Regions from separate parts of the Arthrobacter sp. 10L430 genome, predicted to be linked through region 2. Evidence: predicted binding sites of a transcription regulator. Region 2 holds the regulator's gene; the other holds the start of a gene.

Region 1 (7,951 bases), on a different contig from region 2:
CACCAGTTCGTAGCGGGTGAGTTCGGCGTGGAGTGCGCAGACCTCGGCCCGGACGCGGGCCAGGGTATCCAGCAGGGCGCTCACGCGGGGACTCCTTCGGTGAGGAGGGCCCGTGCCTGCAGGGACTTGGCGTCGTTGCGCTGGCTGGCGGCCTTCCGCTGGATGGCCTTGAGCCGGTGCATGACCTCGTTGGTTCCCCGGCCGAAGTAGTCGTGCAGAGTGCGGTACTCCCGGAAGAGTTCCTCGTAGGCCGCGACGTTCGCCGGAATGGGAGTGTAAACGCCTCCGGGGGCTGAGCCCATGGCCGCCGCGGCTGCCCGGATGTCCGCGTACTTGCCCGCGGCGACGGCCGCGTGGATGGCAGAGCCGAGGGCCGGGCCCTGGGCGGAGCCGATGGTGGAGAGCTGCAGCCCGGTGATGTCGGCGTAGATCTGCATCAGGAGTTTGTTCTTCAGCAGCCCGCCGGCCACGATGAATTCCTTCACCGGCACGCCCGAGTCGCGGAAGGCGTCAACGATGGTGCGGGTGCCGAAGGCCGTGGCCTCCAGGAGCGCCCGGTAGATGTCCTCCGGGCGCGTGGCCAGCGTCTGGCCCACCACCACACCGGACAGTTCGTGGTCCACGAGCACGGACCGGTTCCCCGAGTGCCAGTCCAGGGCGATCAGGCCATGCTCGCCGATCGCCTGCTTGGAGGCCAGTTCGGTCAGGTATTCGTGGATGCCCAGATCCGCGGCCGCAGCAGCCTGGTGGTATTCCGGGGAGACGCCGTACTTGGTGAACCAGCCGAAGATGTCACCCACACCGGACTGGCCGGCCTCGTAACCCCAGAGTCCTTCCACGATGCCGCCGTCCACCACCCCGCACATGCCGGGCACTTCGCGCAGCACATCCCCGTTCATGACGTGGCACGTGGACGTGCCCATGATGGCCACGAGCTGGCCCGGCTCCACAGCCTTGGCCGCCGGTGCAGTGACGTGAGCATCCACATTGCCGACGGCCACCGCGATGCCCTCAGGCAGTCCGGTCCAGGCAGCGGCCTCGGCGGTGAGGAAGCCGGCGGCGTCGCCGAGGCGGCCGATGGTGTGCTCCAGCTTGGCGGACACGAAGTCCCTGAACTGCGGATTCAGGGCGGCCAGGAACTTCTCGGACGGGTAATTGCCGTCCTGGTAGATGCCCTTGTAGCCGGCCGTGCAGGCGTTGCGGACATAGTTGCCGCACAGCTGCCAGACGATCCAGTCCGCCGCCTCCACCCAATGGTCCATCTCCGCGTACGCTTCCGGATCCTCTTCCAGCAGCTGCAGGCCCTTGGCGAACTCCCACTCCGACGAGATCAGCCCGCCGTAGCGCGGAAGCCACGTCTCGCCCAACTCCGCCGCCAGCGCATTGATGCGGTCCGCCTGGCCCTGTGCCGCATGGTGACGCCAGAGCTTGACGTAGGCGTGCGGCCGGTTCGCGAAGCCCGGCAGCTCGTTCAGCGGAGTGCCGTCAGCCTTGACCGGCACCATCGTGCACGCCGTAAAGTCCGTCGCGATCCCGACCACCGCGGACGGGTCAATCCCCGCATCCTCGATCGCCGCCGGCACAGCGTGCCGGAGTACATCCCGGTAATCGTTCGGCACCTGAAGCGCCCACTCCCCGGGAAGCCGGGCTACTGTTCCATCGGCTACGTCCGCCACATCCGCCGGAAGGGCCCCGGTGACCACCGCGTGCGGGTAGTCGAACACACCGCTGCCCAGCTCCTTGCCGTCGCGGACCCGCACCACCACGGCACGGCCCGACAAGGTGCCGTAATCCACCCCGATCACATAGGTTTCGCTGCCGGCAGTGAAACCGGTGTCATCAACAGATTGCATGCTAAAACCTCCATCCGGGAGGTACTGGCCCCTGTGCCCGGTGTCGAAAACGTAAATGATTCTCTTAGATTGTGAACGCTAACATATCCGCGCGTCAAGCATTGGCCGTGACCAATTTCCAGGTCCTGCGGTTGCAAAAACAGCACAGGGGACCCCGCCGGCATGGCGGAGCCCCCTGTCCTGCTAAATGTCAGACGCTGCGATGCGGCGCGCTGAGACGCGGGGCCTTAACCCAGCTGGCTGTGCAGCCGGTCCAACTCCGATTTGGTTACGGGCAGGACGGTGCCGTGGCGCGGAGCCCGCGGCAGCTCGTAGTTGGTCGAGAGCTTCCAGTTGGGGTTCTCCAGGCTGGTGCTCTCCAGCGGGATGTAGCCGCGGCCGCCAAACTCATCCACGAACAGGTAGTACTTCTCCTCAGTGTTCGATTTGAAGACGGTCGGCCCTTCAACGCCGCCGGTCCCGGCGTTCTTGCCGATGCAGTTGGCCATCAGGGACCAGTTGCGCGGGTTCGTTTCGGGCAGATCGACGGCCAGCAGATCCGTGGACTTCTCCTGCATGATGTCGAGGCACCCGGAGACACGGGCCTCGTCCTTGGTGAAGCGGTAGTAGGTGTCGCCCTCCTTGATAACAGTGGAGTCGATGACGGAGTCACCCGGGTCGTTCCAGACTTTGGCCTCGCTGAAGGTCCGGAAGTCCCGCGTGGTGGAGTACATCATCTTGTTGTGGGTGCCGCCCGCGTGGCCCGGGTCGTTGTCGGCATAGATTTTGGAGGCCCAGTAGACGACGTAGGCTCCGATTTTCTCGTCGTAATGGGCTTCAGGCGCCCAGGTGTTTCCCGCGGTGTCCGGGGAGACTTTGACGTGCCGCTGCCCGGACCAGTTCACAAGGTCCGTTGACTCCCAGACTTCCAGGTACTGGCTGCCCTGGCGCTGGGAGGCGTCCCACGAGGTTCCACTGCCGATGGAGAGGTCCGTGGCGATCATGTAGAACTTGTCGCCTTCCGGCGAGCGGATGACGAACGGGTCGCGCAGGCCCTTTGTGCCAAGACTGGACTTCACCACCGGCTTTCCGCCATTGAGTTCGTCCCACTTCAGTGCGTCATTTCCCCGGCTGGCAGCCATGGAGATGTTCTCCCCGGCGATGTCGTTGCCGGTGAAGTACGCGAAGGCGTAGCCCTCTTTGGCCTCTGTCTTGGGCAGCGGAAGGACGGTGACACGGAACTTCTTCTTGGACTTCGCCTTGCCGCGAGTGACGGTTGCTTGCAGATCAACGCTTGCCGCCCGGCTGCCGTAGGCGGGCCGGTTGACTTCGCCGGTGGCAGTGATGACGGCGTCGTGGTTCGACTTCCACTCCACCTTGGTTCCGAGCAACCCCGCCGCGGGTAGGGTGATGTTCCCGCGGATCGCGTCGGCATCCCACACGTTCAGTCCTGCGGCAGCCTCGCTGACTTTCTGGTCGTCGCTGATGTCTTCGGGCACCGTGACGGAGAACGACTTCGACGCCGATGCCGCGCCGGAGGTGGCCGTGGCGGTCAGGGTCAAGGTGGCGTTTCCTGTTCCGTTGGCCGGGCGGGACACAATTCCCTGGGGTGACACGGAAGCCGGATCGGAGGAGGTCCAGGTGTAAGCCGAGCCGTTGGGTCCGGCAGTGGGCAGCTTCAGGTCGGCCGTCACAGCACTGGTGTCTCCGAGCGACAGATTTTGGAGATCGAGGGCCACCCGCTGTTCCGGGGACACGTAGCCGAGCTCGCGTACTTCGGCTGCCGAGAGGGCACGGTTGTAGATGCGGAAGTCGCGGACCTGCCCCTTCAGGTACTTGTCTCCGGTGTAGACGGACCTGCCAAGGTAATTCGCCGTCGTCGTTCCTCCCCCGATGCTTCCCGGGGTGATGGTGACGCCGGTCTTGCGCCCAACTTCCGTACCGTCTTCGTAGAGAACGGCCGTTCCGCCGCTGAGTGTATAGGTAATGGTTTTCCACGCGTCGCGTGCCAGATCGCGGTTGGCGCTGGTGGTCTGCTCCGTTGACCAGTTGCCGCTGGCGATGGAGGTCCGGTAGGAGTTGCCGGTGGTGAAGAGGTAGCCGTTGCCTGCGCCGTTGCTGGTGTTGCCCAGTCCCCAAATGAAGTAGGGGGCACCCTGGTCGGGCGCGATCTTCACGTCGGTGGAGACGGTGATGGAGTCGAGCCCGCGCATAACGTCGTTCGGCAGGCGGACATGGGCGTCCGTGCCGCCGAGCTGCAGCCCTTCGCTGCCCAGGCTGGTGGCATCGCCGCTGATCACGCCGTTGCGGCCATGTCCGGAGGTGTCTTCGGCTACAGAGCTGGCCGGTTCGGTCAGGCTGTATTTGAGGACGAGGCCGTCGTCAATTGCGGCTTGGGCGGGGGCGCCTGCGGCGAGGCCGCCAAGCACAAGGGCAGCCGCCGTGAGGACGGCCGGCCCTGTGCGGGCTCTGAGAATCGTTAGGGGCATGAAGGATGCTTTCGTTAGGGCGGCCGCGAGGCCGCGGTTGACGGGATGGGAACTAAATGCCGGCCTCTTGGGCAGACCGGTTCAGGAGGTCAGCCTGATGATGAGCGCCTGCGCGCCGCTGACCAGAAGGTCCCGCAGGGCCGGCTCACCGACGCTTCGCTGGGCAAAGTCGATGTATTGGTTGAGGTATTGCACGGTCTTCGCCGTGGTCTTCTCCGCAGCTGCCTTCCGGGCCGACTCCAGCCGGGCCCTCAGCATTGCGTGGGATTCGACGGTGATGGTGCCCGCCGCGCGGGCTGCATCTGCGATCCCCTGGAGGTCATCGATCTCCCCTGCCGGAGGCGAGAAGGCTCCGCGCTGCGCGGCCCGGTAGATTCGGTCAGCATCAGACTGGGTGAGCCCGCCTTCGGTGACCCATGTGCCGGCCACCCGGGCCACACCCTTCAGCAGTTCCGGCTTGTTCAGGAAGGGAGCAGCATCCCAGACGTCGTCAAGCAGGGTGGACTTATTGGCCCGCATGGGGTTGGCGACCCCGGATTCGGCGCCGCCAAACACCACTGACGGCTCAGTCCGCCGGAAGTAGGAGTGGAAGGCATCGGTCGTTCCCTCGAGGAAGGGTGCCAGTTCGACGCCGGCCAGGGTGAAGTGCAGGGGTTTGCCGGCGAGCGGCTGCACGGCCGGGGCGAGGTCTCCGTTGAGCTTGGCCGTTCCATACAGGCTGAACGGTAGGAGGGTACTGCGGTTGTCCCGTGCGACGAGGTGGACGGGTCCGTACATGAGGGTCTGAATAGTCCGGTCGTCCAAGGCCCGTTCGGCTCGGAGCGTGAATGGCAAGTCAATCTCAACGGAGTCGCCGCTCTTCCACGTCCTGGCGACGGTGAAGTAGGTGCCGGGCGTCGCCTGGGCATCGATACGAGTCCCATTGACGCGGACGGTGAAGCCTGCCGTGGCCCACGCCGGGACCCTTAGCCGGAGCTCGAACTGGCCGGACCCGGCGATAGTAAGTTTTGTCCGCTGCTCAAACGGATAAGCGGTCTCCTGGGTGACTGTAATGTTCCTGTCCGGCCAGTTGAGTGCGGAGGGCATGTACAGGTTCACGTACAGTGCGCTGTTGTCCTCGGCCGTGAAGTACACGGAATCCTGGTACTTCGTCGCTGATTCCATGCCGGTGCCTTCGCAGCAGGTGGTCCCCTGCTTCGGGGTGAAGTCGCGGACTGCGCCAGGCTCAAGGCCAATGAAGTAGGTCGCGAGCGGCAATTCGGCGTTGTCCTGGTCCTGCTTCGAGCCGAGCACCTGGTTCACGAGTGCCCGCTCGTAGTAGTCCATGTATGCGGGGTTCTGCTCCTTGAAGAACAGTTCACGTGAGAGCTTGAGCATGTTGTAGGCGCAGCAGGTTTCGGCGTTGGTGTCAGCGAGCGTGCCGGCGATCTGGTTCGGCGCTTTCCAGAATTCGGTTTGGCTGGTTCCGCCGATGCTGTACATCCGCGTGGGCGTCACCATTGCCCAGAAGTTGCGGGCTGCTGTGAAGTAGCGCTCTTCGCCTGTGGTGTTGTACATGAGCATCAAGCCGGTGAAGATCGGGATGTGCTGGTTGGCATGAATGCCGGTGAGGACGTCCTTGTTGTCGGCACACGCGTCGATGAGGGAGTCGAGGTCAAAGTATTTGGCGAGCTCGAGGTGCTCCGGTTTGCCGGAGTGGCCGTGGGTCTCCAGGATAGCCTCGACGATGCCGCCGAACTCGCCGCTGGAGAAGATCCCCCACATGCGTTGGCGCACGGACGGGGTGAGTCTGCTCAGCCTCGAGTGCATCCAGTCGCAGAGGCCGACCGCCAGGTCAAGGGCTTTCGGTTCCTTCGTGGCCGTGTAAGCATCCAGCAGGCCCTTGAGGATCTTGTGGGCCGTGTAGTAAGGGGCCCAGACACGGGTGTAGTCGGGGGTGGTTCGGGTCTCCAGTTCGATGAACTGCGTCTCCGGGTAGGCCGCCAAAAAACCGGGGTGGCTGGGCTGGCCCCAGGTGCGCCGCAGGGTGGCATGCCGGTTCTTGCCGGACGTGTCCGTGAGCGTGGATCCGCTCGTCTCACCGCAGTCGACGGAGGCGATGTCACCGCCGCCTGCTGATGTGGCGGACGCTCGTGCCCTGGCCAGCTCTCCGATCTGCGCTGCGGTCAGGGCACTCGACCAGATGTTCACATCCTGGTATGCGCCGGCGTACAGGGGGTCGTTGTACTGGGACCGGCCAAGCCATACATTCGCCAGGCTCCCGAGCGCTGCGGGGGTCAGTGTCATGGAGGTGTTTTGGCCGACCTGCTGACCATTGACGCACAGGGTGCCGGTTCCCCCGCCGAGCGTAACGGCAACGTGGCTCCATTGGTTGATCGGCAAGGGCGCGGACCCGACGATCGTCTGCTCGCCGCCCGCGAAGTTTCGCGTGATGGCGAACCGGGGGAGCCCGCTGCCGTCGCGCTGCGCCAGGAACGCATATGCCCTGGTGTCATTTCCGAAGTCGAAGATTCGAGTCCAGTTGGCGGAAGCCGTGGGACGCACCCACGCGGCGAATGTCATGCTGGGAAGCCCGTCGGCGGTACCGGCGGGAAGCTGGCCGTACATGTAGGCCCCCCTGGCCAGGTCGACGGCGGTCCCGGCGAGGTGCCCCGCGGTTGTTTGGACGGTGGGTTCTCGGGTCAGCGCCTGCCGGCATTCGTGGAGCGAGGACACCAGGTTGCGCAGTTTCGTCCCGAACACGTCCTCAGCTGTGCTGGCATAGGCCTGGGCCAGCATGGACATGTGGTGGCCGGTGAAATGGCCCCTGAGATTTCCGTTTGCTTCTCCGTCGAGGCCTTCCCAGCCGCCGGCAGGCAAGGGGGTTACGCCGGCAATGGGCTGGAGGCCGGCGTTGGCCCGGAATACGTTGATGTAGCGCCGCTCGTCGTAGCCCCGGGCGAACTTGAGGATCAGCTCGCGCTTCCGCGCAAACACTCCGGGGCCGAGGGTGACATCGGACAGATTGAAGGGACGCACGGTAATGGCCGAGGCAAGGCCGTTGGCAGTCGCCATGGGCCCTTGCGCAGCGGCCGCCGTCGTTGCCGCTGCAAGCGATGGAAGCCACGGAAGCGCCGTCGCAGCCGCCCCGAGCCTGAGGACATTACGCCTGGATACGTGATTCGTCATTGGATCTCCGATACGTTGCCGCGGCCTGCCGCGGAGGAAATTGCCAGGTGGCACGGGTGTCGTTTTTTGAACGCTGCGGAGGGGCCGGGAGGGGCCGGGCTGGGCCGGCCGGCTGGCCGGGCCGGCCCCTCCGCGTTGAAAACTCCGTTGCCCCGCTTATTTGCGTGAGCTGCCGTCAGCCAAGCGGATGAACGTGACGGAATTGGGCTCGAAGGTGTAGGTGAACTTCGGACCTGCACCGCTGAAAGTGCTGGCGGCAGGGGCTAGGTTCTGCCCGTCGGCAGTCTCGGTGAGTGTCGTCACCGCAGCAGTGGCTGCGATGTTGGCGGCGCCGGTCACGTTGATGTCTACCGGCGCTTTGTCGGTTGAAGTGTTGACGACCTTGACGATGGTGTCGCCCGACTTTTCATCCTTCGTGACCACCGAGTAGACGGGATCGGCGGTGGTGTCGTCCACCGTTCC
Region 2 (7,951 bases):
GCGAACCAGAAGTTCAGCACTGTCACCTTGCCCAGAAAGTTCTTGGGCCCCACTGCGGTGCCGTCGAAGAGGGTGCCTTGGATGTCGACGGCGGACTTGCGGTCCGCGGCGGCGAATTCCGTCACCGAGCCATCCCCGGCGACGTAGTTCTTGTTGTCCCCAGCCTTTGCCTGCTTGGCAAGCGCGTCCTCCTGGGCGCAGGCGGACAGGCCCAGCGTGATCGCCGCCAGTGCCAGGCCGCCGGCTGCGAGGACGCTGCGGCGGGAGCTTGTGGGGATGTGCGTCATTGTCAGGCTCCGGGGGTGCTCGAGGCACCGGGAAGAAGGGCTGCGGCCGGCTCGCTGTACTCAACGCGCAGGAGCGTGCCGTCGTCGTCGAACACGAGGGACGTGAGGGAGGTCAGGGTGCACTCGCGCTTTCGCGGGTCGTGCCACAGCGGCTTCCCCTCGGCGCTGCGCCGGGTGGCCCAGATGGGAAGCTGGTGGCTGACCATGATGGCCTCGGCGCCGTCGCCGCCGAGTTCGATCGCCCTGGCCCGGGCGTCCTGGACGGCTGCCCGCACCCGGGCTGCCTGCTCCTTGTAGGGCTCGCCCCAGGAGGGCCGCATCGGGTTCACGAGCTTGGGCCAGTGCTTGGGTTTGCTGAGCTCTGCCTTGGTGACCTTCAGGCCTTCAAAGTGGTTTTCGGCCTCGATAATGCGCTTGTCCGTGTGGATCTCCAGGCCCAGGGCCTCGGACGTCGGCTGCGCTGTCTCCTGCGCGCGGGTCAGCGGAGACGCCACGAGGTAGACGATCTTTGCACCCTGGGTTGCACGGTCGCGGAAGTGGTCCGCCAGCGTTTGCGCCATCTGCAGGCCAAGCTCGGAGAGGTGGAATTCCGGCAGCCTGCCATACAGGACGCCCTCGGGATTGTGGACCTCGCCGTGGCGGAGCAAATGAACAGTGGCTTGGGGCATGTGTACCAGTTTCTCAAAGATGTTGGGCGATTCGAAATCTTCTACATCTAGTAGAACTCAGGAAAATTAAGAAATGTTCCGTTCGGGTGGAATAAAAGATGCAAATGCATGTTTATACTGGATGCAGCAGTTAGTTGATACTTCAACCAATGAAGCTTCAACGGCATGAACGTCCGAAGCACCACTGATACAAGGAGAACCACCATGGCACTTCCCGCTAACGTCACCACCGGCACCTGGACCCTCGACAATTCGCACAGCGAAATCGCCTTCACCGTCCGGCACGCAGGCATCAGCAAGGTCCGCGGCCAGTTCAAGGAAGCCACCGCAACCCTGGACCTCGCCGAGAACGTGGCCGACTCCAAGATCAACGCCACCATCCAGACCGCTAGCTTCGACTCCGGCGACGTCAACCGCGACGGCCACGTCCGCGGCGAAGACTTCTTCGACGTCGAGAAGTTCCCCGAGATCTCCTTCGTTTCCAACGGCCTCGTTGCCAAGGGCGACGCCTACGAACTCCAGGGCGACCTCACCATCAAGGGCGTTACCCGTGCGGTGGCCCTCGAGACCGAGCTCAACGGCGTTGCCGTGGACCCGTTCGGCAACACCCGCGCCGGCGTTTCCGCCGAAACCACCATCAGCCGCAAGGACTTCGGCCTCACCTGGAACGCCGTGCTGGAAGCCGGTGGAGTCCTGGTCAGCGACAAGGTTGCCATCAACCTCGAGCTCGCCTTCATCGCCCCTGCTGCGTAACGTGCACGCCTAGGTCGGTCCCGCCGACTTTTGCAGTGCAAACGCCCCGCCCGTGGTCTCCACGAAGCGGGGCGTTTGGCTTGTCCTGATGCCTTGTTTTTCCACCCTTGAACGCCTGCCGGGAACTGCGGCCGTGCCGTAGCGATGGCCAACGAATGACCCCCGTGACATGGCCCCGGATCTTCTGGAATTAGCCATTTTCCGGGTCTACAGTGAGAGCCATGAGCAACCCCAGCGATGTACCGCAGCCTGACCAGCCGGGCTCCGAACCGCCGTCAGGCGACCACCGTCCTCCAGCGGCGCCGGAGACAGGGTGGAATCAGGCGGCGGGTTATCAGGCTGCGGGCCAGCACGACACCGACGCGCACGGGGACCGCTTTGGGAATCAAGGGCAAGATTCCGGGCATTACTGGCAGCCAAACAAACCGGGCCGCGCCGGACGATTCCCCTTCGAGATTCCGGCCGACCGCCCCCGCAGTTTCAACGACGTCATGCCCCGCGGCGGCTTCTCAGGAATGTTCAGCGTGATGGGGCTGCCCACAGAGCTGAAGGTCTCGTACTGGATTTGGGTGATCGGTGGACTGGTGGGCCTGCTGGCCGGGGTGATCGGGCTGTTCGGGGCGCTGGTGCTCTTCGCATTCGTACCAGGCCTCGCGATCCTCGTGCTGCTGCTGGTGCTGGTGGCTCTGGCCCTGTCCGGGGCGCAGATTGTCCTGGCGATGCAGATGAAGGAAGGCCGTGAGTGGGCCAGGTTCGCCCTGACCGTAGTTGCCGGCGTCTCGTTGCTGCTTTCCATCATCAGTCTCGGATTCGCCGACGGGCGGGGCGGCAACGGACTGGGCTTTCTGGCCAGCCTGGTGGCAACCGTGCTCATGTGGGTCCCCAACTCGCAAAGCTGGTTTGCCGCCGTCCGGGGCCACGCCTGATCCCTGCGAAGGGTGCCCTCCGACGGGCCCCCTGTTCGCCTGGTGGAGGCCCGCGGGAGTGTGCCGTTCTAGCCGTATCCGACTGGCCGGTCCCCCGCCCCTGATCGGCGCTGCAGCCCGGGCAATTGCGGTGCAGGAATACCTCTCCGGAATGATCATTGCCGCGCCCGCCGAGGGGTACGGTTGAACTGAACCATGCTGGGGGCAGGGCAGGCTTCTGAACCCGGTGGCCGATCCCGACGTCGATAACGCAAAGGAACGCTCATGAGCACTCCTCCAGTCCAGCCCCCGAATCCGAACGAACCAAATTCCGGCCAGCAGGATTCCAACCAACCGGACCTGAACGCCCGGGAAGGGTCCGGGCAGCCCGGGTACGGCCAGAACGTTCCGCCGGCACCGCAGTACGGCCAAGCGAGTCCGCAGCAGCCCCAGTACGGCCAGAACGCTCCGCAGTACGGCCAGAACGTTCCCCCGGCACCCCAGTACGGCCAGAACGTTCCCCCGGCACCCCAGTACGGCCAGAACGTTCCCCCGGCACCCCAGTACGGCCAGAACGTTCCCCCCGCCCCGCAGTACGGCCAGAACGCCCCCCAGTATGGACAACAGCAGCAGTACGGGCAGCAGCCCTATGGCCAGTCGCCCTATGCCCAGTACCCCTCGGAGCAGCCCCAGGGCGGTGGCCCGGCCGGCGTTCCCAAGCTTGTGAACACAGCTTTCTGGATGCTCATTGGCGCAGGCGTCCTCTGGCTCCTGTCCATCCTCATCGCGATTCCCACACTGGATGACCCCGCCCTGCGGAACATGTTCGAGAGCCAGGTCCGGAGCAGCGGCCAGAACATTCCCTTCGAGGAGGTCAAGCCGTTTATCATCGGGACGATGGTGGTCTTTGGCCTCATCGGCGCCGGGCTCTATGCCCTGGTGGCATTCAACATCCGCAAGGGCAAGAACTGGGCCCGCATCCTGGGCACGGTCTTTGCAGCCCTCTCCGTCTTCGGCATCCTGCCGCTGAGCCTGAACACCCTGGTGACCGTCCTTGGAATCGCGGCGATCGTGATGCTCTACCTGCCCACAACGTCACCTTATTTCAAGAAGCAGCAGCCCTTCGCCAACCCGTACGCGGGCGGCCCGTACGGCCGCTAGCCACGAGCCGATAGTCAAGGGCCGCTAGGCACGACCCAGTCGGCACCCAGCATCAGCGGGCGCGGATCCCAACAGCGCCGGACTCTAGTTCGGCTGCCCCGGGGTCTGCGCCCGTTGCGCGTGGTAGGCAAGAATCTGCAGCTCGGTGGCCATGTCCACTTTGCGCAGGTTCACGCCGTCGGGCACCTGGAGCATCACCGGCGCGAAGCTGAGGATGCTGTGCACGCCGGCCGCCACCACCCGGTCGCAGACGCTCTGAGCCACGGCCGCGGGTAAGGCCAGGACCACCATGTTGGCCCCCGTCCGCTCCAGCACGGCTTCAAGGTCCGCGGCGTCGCTCACGCGCAGCCACCCAACCTCGTTGCCCACCACCATTTGGTCGGCGTCGAAAATGGCAACAACGTCGAATCCCCGGGACTCAAAGCCGCCGTACCTGGCCAGCGCCTTGCCGAGGTTACCGGCGCCGACGATCGCGACCTTCCAGTCGTGGGTCAATCCGAGCGCGGCGGCTATGTGACGGCTCAGGTACTGCACCTCGTAGCCCACTCCGCGCGTGCCGTATGACCCTACGTGGGACAGATCCTTGCGGAGCGTGGACGAGCTGACTCCCGATGCCTCGGCCAGAGACTCAGACGAGACGCGTTCGGTGCCTTCGGCCAGCAGGGAGTTCAGGGCGCGCAGGTAGATAGTCAGCCGGGCCACGGCCGCTGGCGGAATCTGCTTTCCGGCAGCTCCGGTATCCCCCGGCACAGCCTGGGGTGGTGAATCGAGCGAAGTCACTATCTGCTCCATTGCGTCGCGTTGTGAGTCCACTCTAGATCCCCATCACTTATGTCAACAAAGCCGGTGCCATTGCGCGGAATTCGCTGCTACGTCGCCATCGCCTGGCGCAGGACGCGCTCCAGCCTGGCCTCGTCAATCTTCCAGAAGTCGCGTTGGATCCCGTCCACCAGCACCACCGGAATCTCTTCGGCATAGCGGTCCCGCAGGGCGTCATCGCCGTCCACCGACTTATCCGTCCACTCCAGTCCGAGCCCGGCAGTAACCCGCCCGACGGCGTCGCGCGCCGCAGCGCACAGGTGGCAGTCAGCTTTGGTGAGGAGAACGACGTCGGGATTTGCCATGCTTCAACCGTATCGCCGTTCCCGGCGCGGAGCGATGCCGACGCCGCAGTGACGCCGAGTGCGTTGCCGCGCCGTCCGCTGGCCGCGCCCTCCCCTGCATTGACTAGACTCAATGGCATGCCCGAGGAGAAGTACGTCGCTGTGGCCCAACAGCCGGTTGCACCGCAGCAACGCCGCGAGGCCGCGTTCTTCGACGTCGACAACACCCTCATGAAGGGCGCCAGCCTTTTCCACGTCGCCCGGAAAATGCATCAGCGCGGCGCCTTCACCCTGCCGCAGGCCGCAGGGATGGCCTGGAAGCAGTTCAAGTTCGTGCTCCGCGGCGAAAACATGGACGATGTTCACGCCGTGCGGGACTCCGCGCTGACCCTCGCCTCTGGTATTACGGTGGAGGACATCAAGGTCCTGGGCGAGGAAGTCTACGACGAGATGATCGCATCCCGGATCTGGCCCGGCACCAAGGCGCTGGCCCAGCAGCACCTGCGTGTCGGACGAAAGGTCTGGCTCGTCACGGCGACGCCGATCGAAGTGGCCACAGTGATCTCCAGCCGACTCGGCCTCACCGGTGCCCTCGGCACGGTGGGCGAGATTAAGGACGGCCTCTACACAGGACGGCTGGTCGGGGACATCCTGCACGGGCCGGCCAAGGCGGTGGCGGTCCAGGGCATCGCCGACGCCGAGGGCCTGGACCTCAAGCGCTGCTGGGCCTACAGCGACTCCTACAACGACATCCCGCTCCTGACCCTCGTGGGACACCCCGTCGCCATCAACCCGGACGCCAGGCTGCGCAAGCACGCCCGCGAGCACAACTGGCCGGTCTACGACTTCCGCTCCGGCCGCCGCGCCGCCACGCTGGGACTCAAGGCCGCCACCGCCGGCGGCGCCGTCTACGGCCTCTGGCGAGGCTACTCCCGCTTCCGCGGCCCCCGGGTCTGACGCGGAAACGTCGCTGCGACGCCCAAAATCCCCCTCGACACCCGAATTCCAGTGTCACCAGGCCATTTGCGCGTCCCTAGATCATTCGCGCGTCACCACCGCGGCCGCGATGGTGCCGACGGGAAGGCGACATCACGACGCACGCGATGCTTCGAGCAGGAGCGCAACGCCGCCGAACGCGCGACTGAGGTCGCCCAGCGACCGTAGGAGCGCCTTTCGGGCGAAATCACGCCAGAACGCAAAAATGCCCGCACCCTCGAAAGGGAGCGGGCATTGACGCTGTAGAAGTATCTCTACTTCTTATTGCGGCGCTGGTGGCGCGTTTTGCGAAGCAGCTTGCGGTGCTTCTTCTTGGCCATACGCTTGCGACGCTTCTTAATAACTGAACCCACGAAAGTTCCTCACAAACTAGATGCAGTACCTGTCTGATGAAAAAGGTCCGTGGACTAAGCAACAGACTGAACAACTGACAGATTCTTACAATGACGTAAAACGTTCCTTAACAGGGTACCGCTTATCCGGACCCCCTACTGACCGCCACTGTTCCCATGACCTGCAGCCGCCCCCAAGGCGGTTGCCTCGGTCACTAAGATCCCGGGGAAAGCGAGGCACCAAGAGTCAGGCGGTATCCGACTGGCCGTCAACAACAGCGCCCTTGAGGTACTGCTCGACGGCGTTCTCCGGAACCCGGTAGGAGCGGCCGAACCGAACGGCGGGCATCTCTCCGGAATGGACCAGCCGGTACACGGTCATTTTGGAAACGCGCATGACCTCAGCCACCTCGGCCACGGTCAAGAACTTGGCGTTCGAGAAGTTCGACTCGGACATTTCCCATATTCCTTTGCTCTCAGCATCATTGCGGCATCCCATGTTGTGTGCGGTGCGCCGATGCTGAGCCATCGAACAACCGTGTGCTAGTTACTCTAGAGGCTCACGTGGCCATTGTGAAAGCCCCGGCGTTTCCGCGACGATGCTGCCAACTGGTCGAGCACGGACGTCGTCACATCCCACTCCATGCAGGCGTCGGTCACGCTCTGGCCGTACACCAGTTCAGACCGCCCGGCGGCGTGTTCTGCCACGTCCAGGTTCTGCGCGCCGCCCACCAGGAAGCTCTCCAGCATGACCCCGGCAATGGCACCCGCGGCCGTACCCGCATCCTCCAACTGCGCACCGATTTCGAGCGCAACCTCGGCCTGGCGGTGATGGCTCTTGCCGCTGTTGGCGTGGCTGGCGTCCACGATGAGGCGCGGGTTGAGGTTCTTGGCGGCGAGCCTCGCTGACGCCGCTTCGACGTCGGCGGCGGAGTAGTTGGGGCCCTTGCGGCCGCCGCGCAGGATCACGTGGGTGTCCGGGTTTCCCGCGGTGGCCACGAGCGCGGCTCGACCCTCGCCGTCGATCCCCAGGAAAGCCTGGGCCGCCGCCGCGGCGCTGCAGGCGTCGACGGCAACCTGGAGGTCGCCGTCGGTCCCGTTCTTGAAGCCGATGGGCATGGAGAGCCCGGACGCCAGCTGGCGGTGGATCTGGCTTTCGGTGGTGCGGGCGCCGATTGCCCCCCACGAAACGAGGTCGGCCATGTACTGCGGGCTGATCGGCTCCAGGAACTCGGTGGCGGCGGGAAGCCCCAACGCTGTGACCTGCTGCAGGAAGCGGCGCGCCTCGCGCAGGCCGGCGGCGATGTCGTGCGTGCCGTCAAGCCGCGGATCGTTGATCAGGCCCTTCCAGCCCACCGTGGTGCGCGGCTTTTCGAAGTACGCGCGCATGACGATCAGCAGGTCTTCCTTGTGCTTCTCGGCCTGGCTGACGAGGCGGCGGGCGTACTCGAGGCCGGCCTTGGGATCGTGGATGGAGCAGGGCCCTACGATCACGAGCAATCGGTCGTCCACGCCGTCCATGATGGCCCTGACTTCGTCCCTGCCGCGTTCGACGACGTCCACCACCCGCGCGTCCAGCGGCAGTTCCGCGATCATCTCCTGAGGAGTGGGGAGCGCGGTGATCCCGCTGACCCTTAAGTTCGAGGTGGACTGCTTCGGCGTGGACGGTTTCGAAACGCTCTGCGGGATTTCGGTGGCTGCTTCGGTGCTCATGTGCGGGGTCCTGTTCCGGGGTACGGAGCGGGC

The links. Region 2 encodes Rex, which represses fermentation and respiration genes when NADH is low (regulators of the CRP and FNR family bind a similar motif). Its sites were predicted from a motif close to CTTGTGAANNNNTTCACAAG; they were not measured.
Region 1: a site for Rex is predicted at 1,922-1,941, ahead of araB (ribulokinase). Genes of this name have one in related genera too.

Annotation. Positions count from the first base shown of each region.
Region 1 is NZ_JBFTJD010000010.1:28,353-36,303, reverse strand. Features, by position in the region: gene AC1DDG_RS11215 (L-ribulose-5-phosphate 4-epimerase) at 1-84, opposite strand, end outside; gene araB (ribulokinase) at 81-1,853, opposite strand; gene AC1DDG_RS11205 (immunoglobulin-like domain-containing protein) at 2,081-4,321, opposite strand; gene AC1DDG_RS11200 (beta-L-arabinofuranosidase domain-containing protein) at 4,403-7,489, opposite strand; gene AC1DDG_RS11195 (alpha-L-arabinofuranosidase C-terminal domain-containing protein) at 7,646-7,951, opposite strand, start outside.
Region 2 is NZ_JBFTJD010000004.1:207,541-215,491, forward strand. Features, by position in the region: gene AC1DDG_RS06370 (TlpA family protein disulfide reductase) at 1-287, opposite strand, end outside; gene AC1DDG_RS06375 (histidine phosphatase family protein) at 290-955, opposite strand; gene AC1DDG_RS06380 (YceI family protein) at 1,160-1,708, shown strand; gene AC1DDG_RS06385 (hypothetical protein) at 1,930-2,634, shown strand; gene AC1DDG_RS06390 (hypothetical protein) at 2,899-3,774, shown strand; gene AC1DDG_RS06395 (redox-sensing transcriptional repressor Rex) at 3,859-4,554, opposite strand; gene AC1DDG_RS06400 (glutaredoxin family protein) at 4,644-4,898, opposite strand; gene AC1DDG_RS06405 (HAD family hydrolase) at 5,016-5,834, shown strand; gene AC1DDG_RS06410 (30S ribosomal protein bS22) at 6,128-6,226, opposite strand; gene AC1DDG_RS06415 (helix-turn-helix domain-containing protein) at 6,453-6,662, opposite strand; gene AC1DDG_RS06420 (3-deoxy-7-phosphoheptulonate synthase) at 6,758-7,918, opposite strand.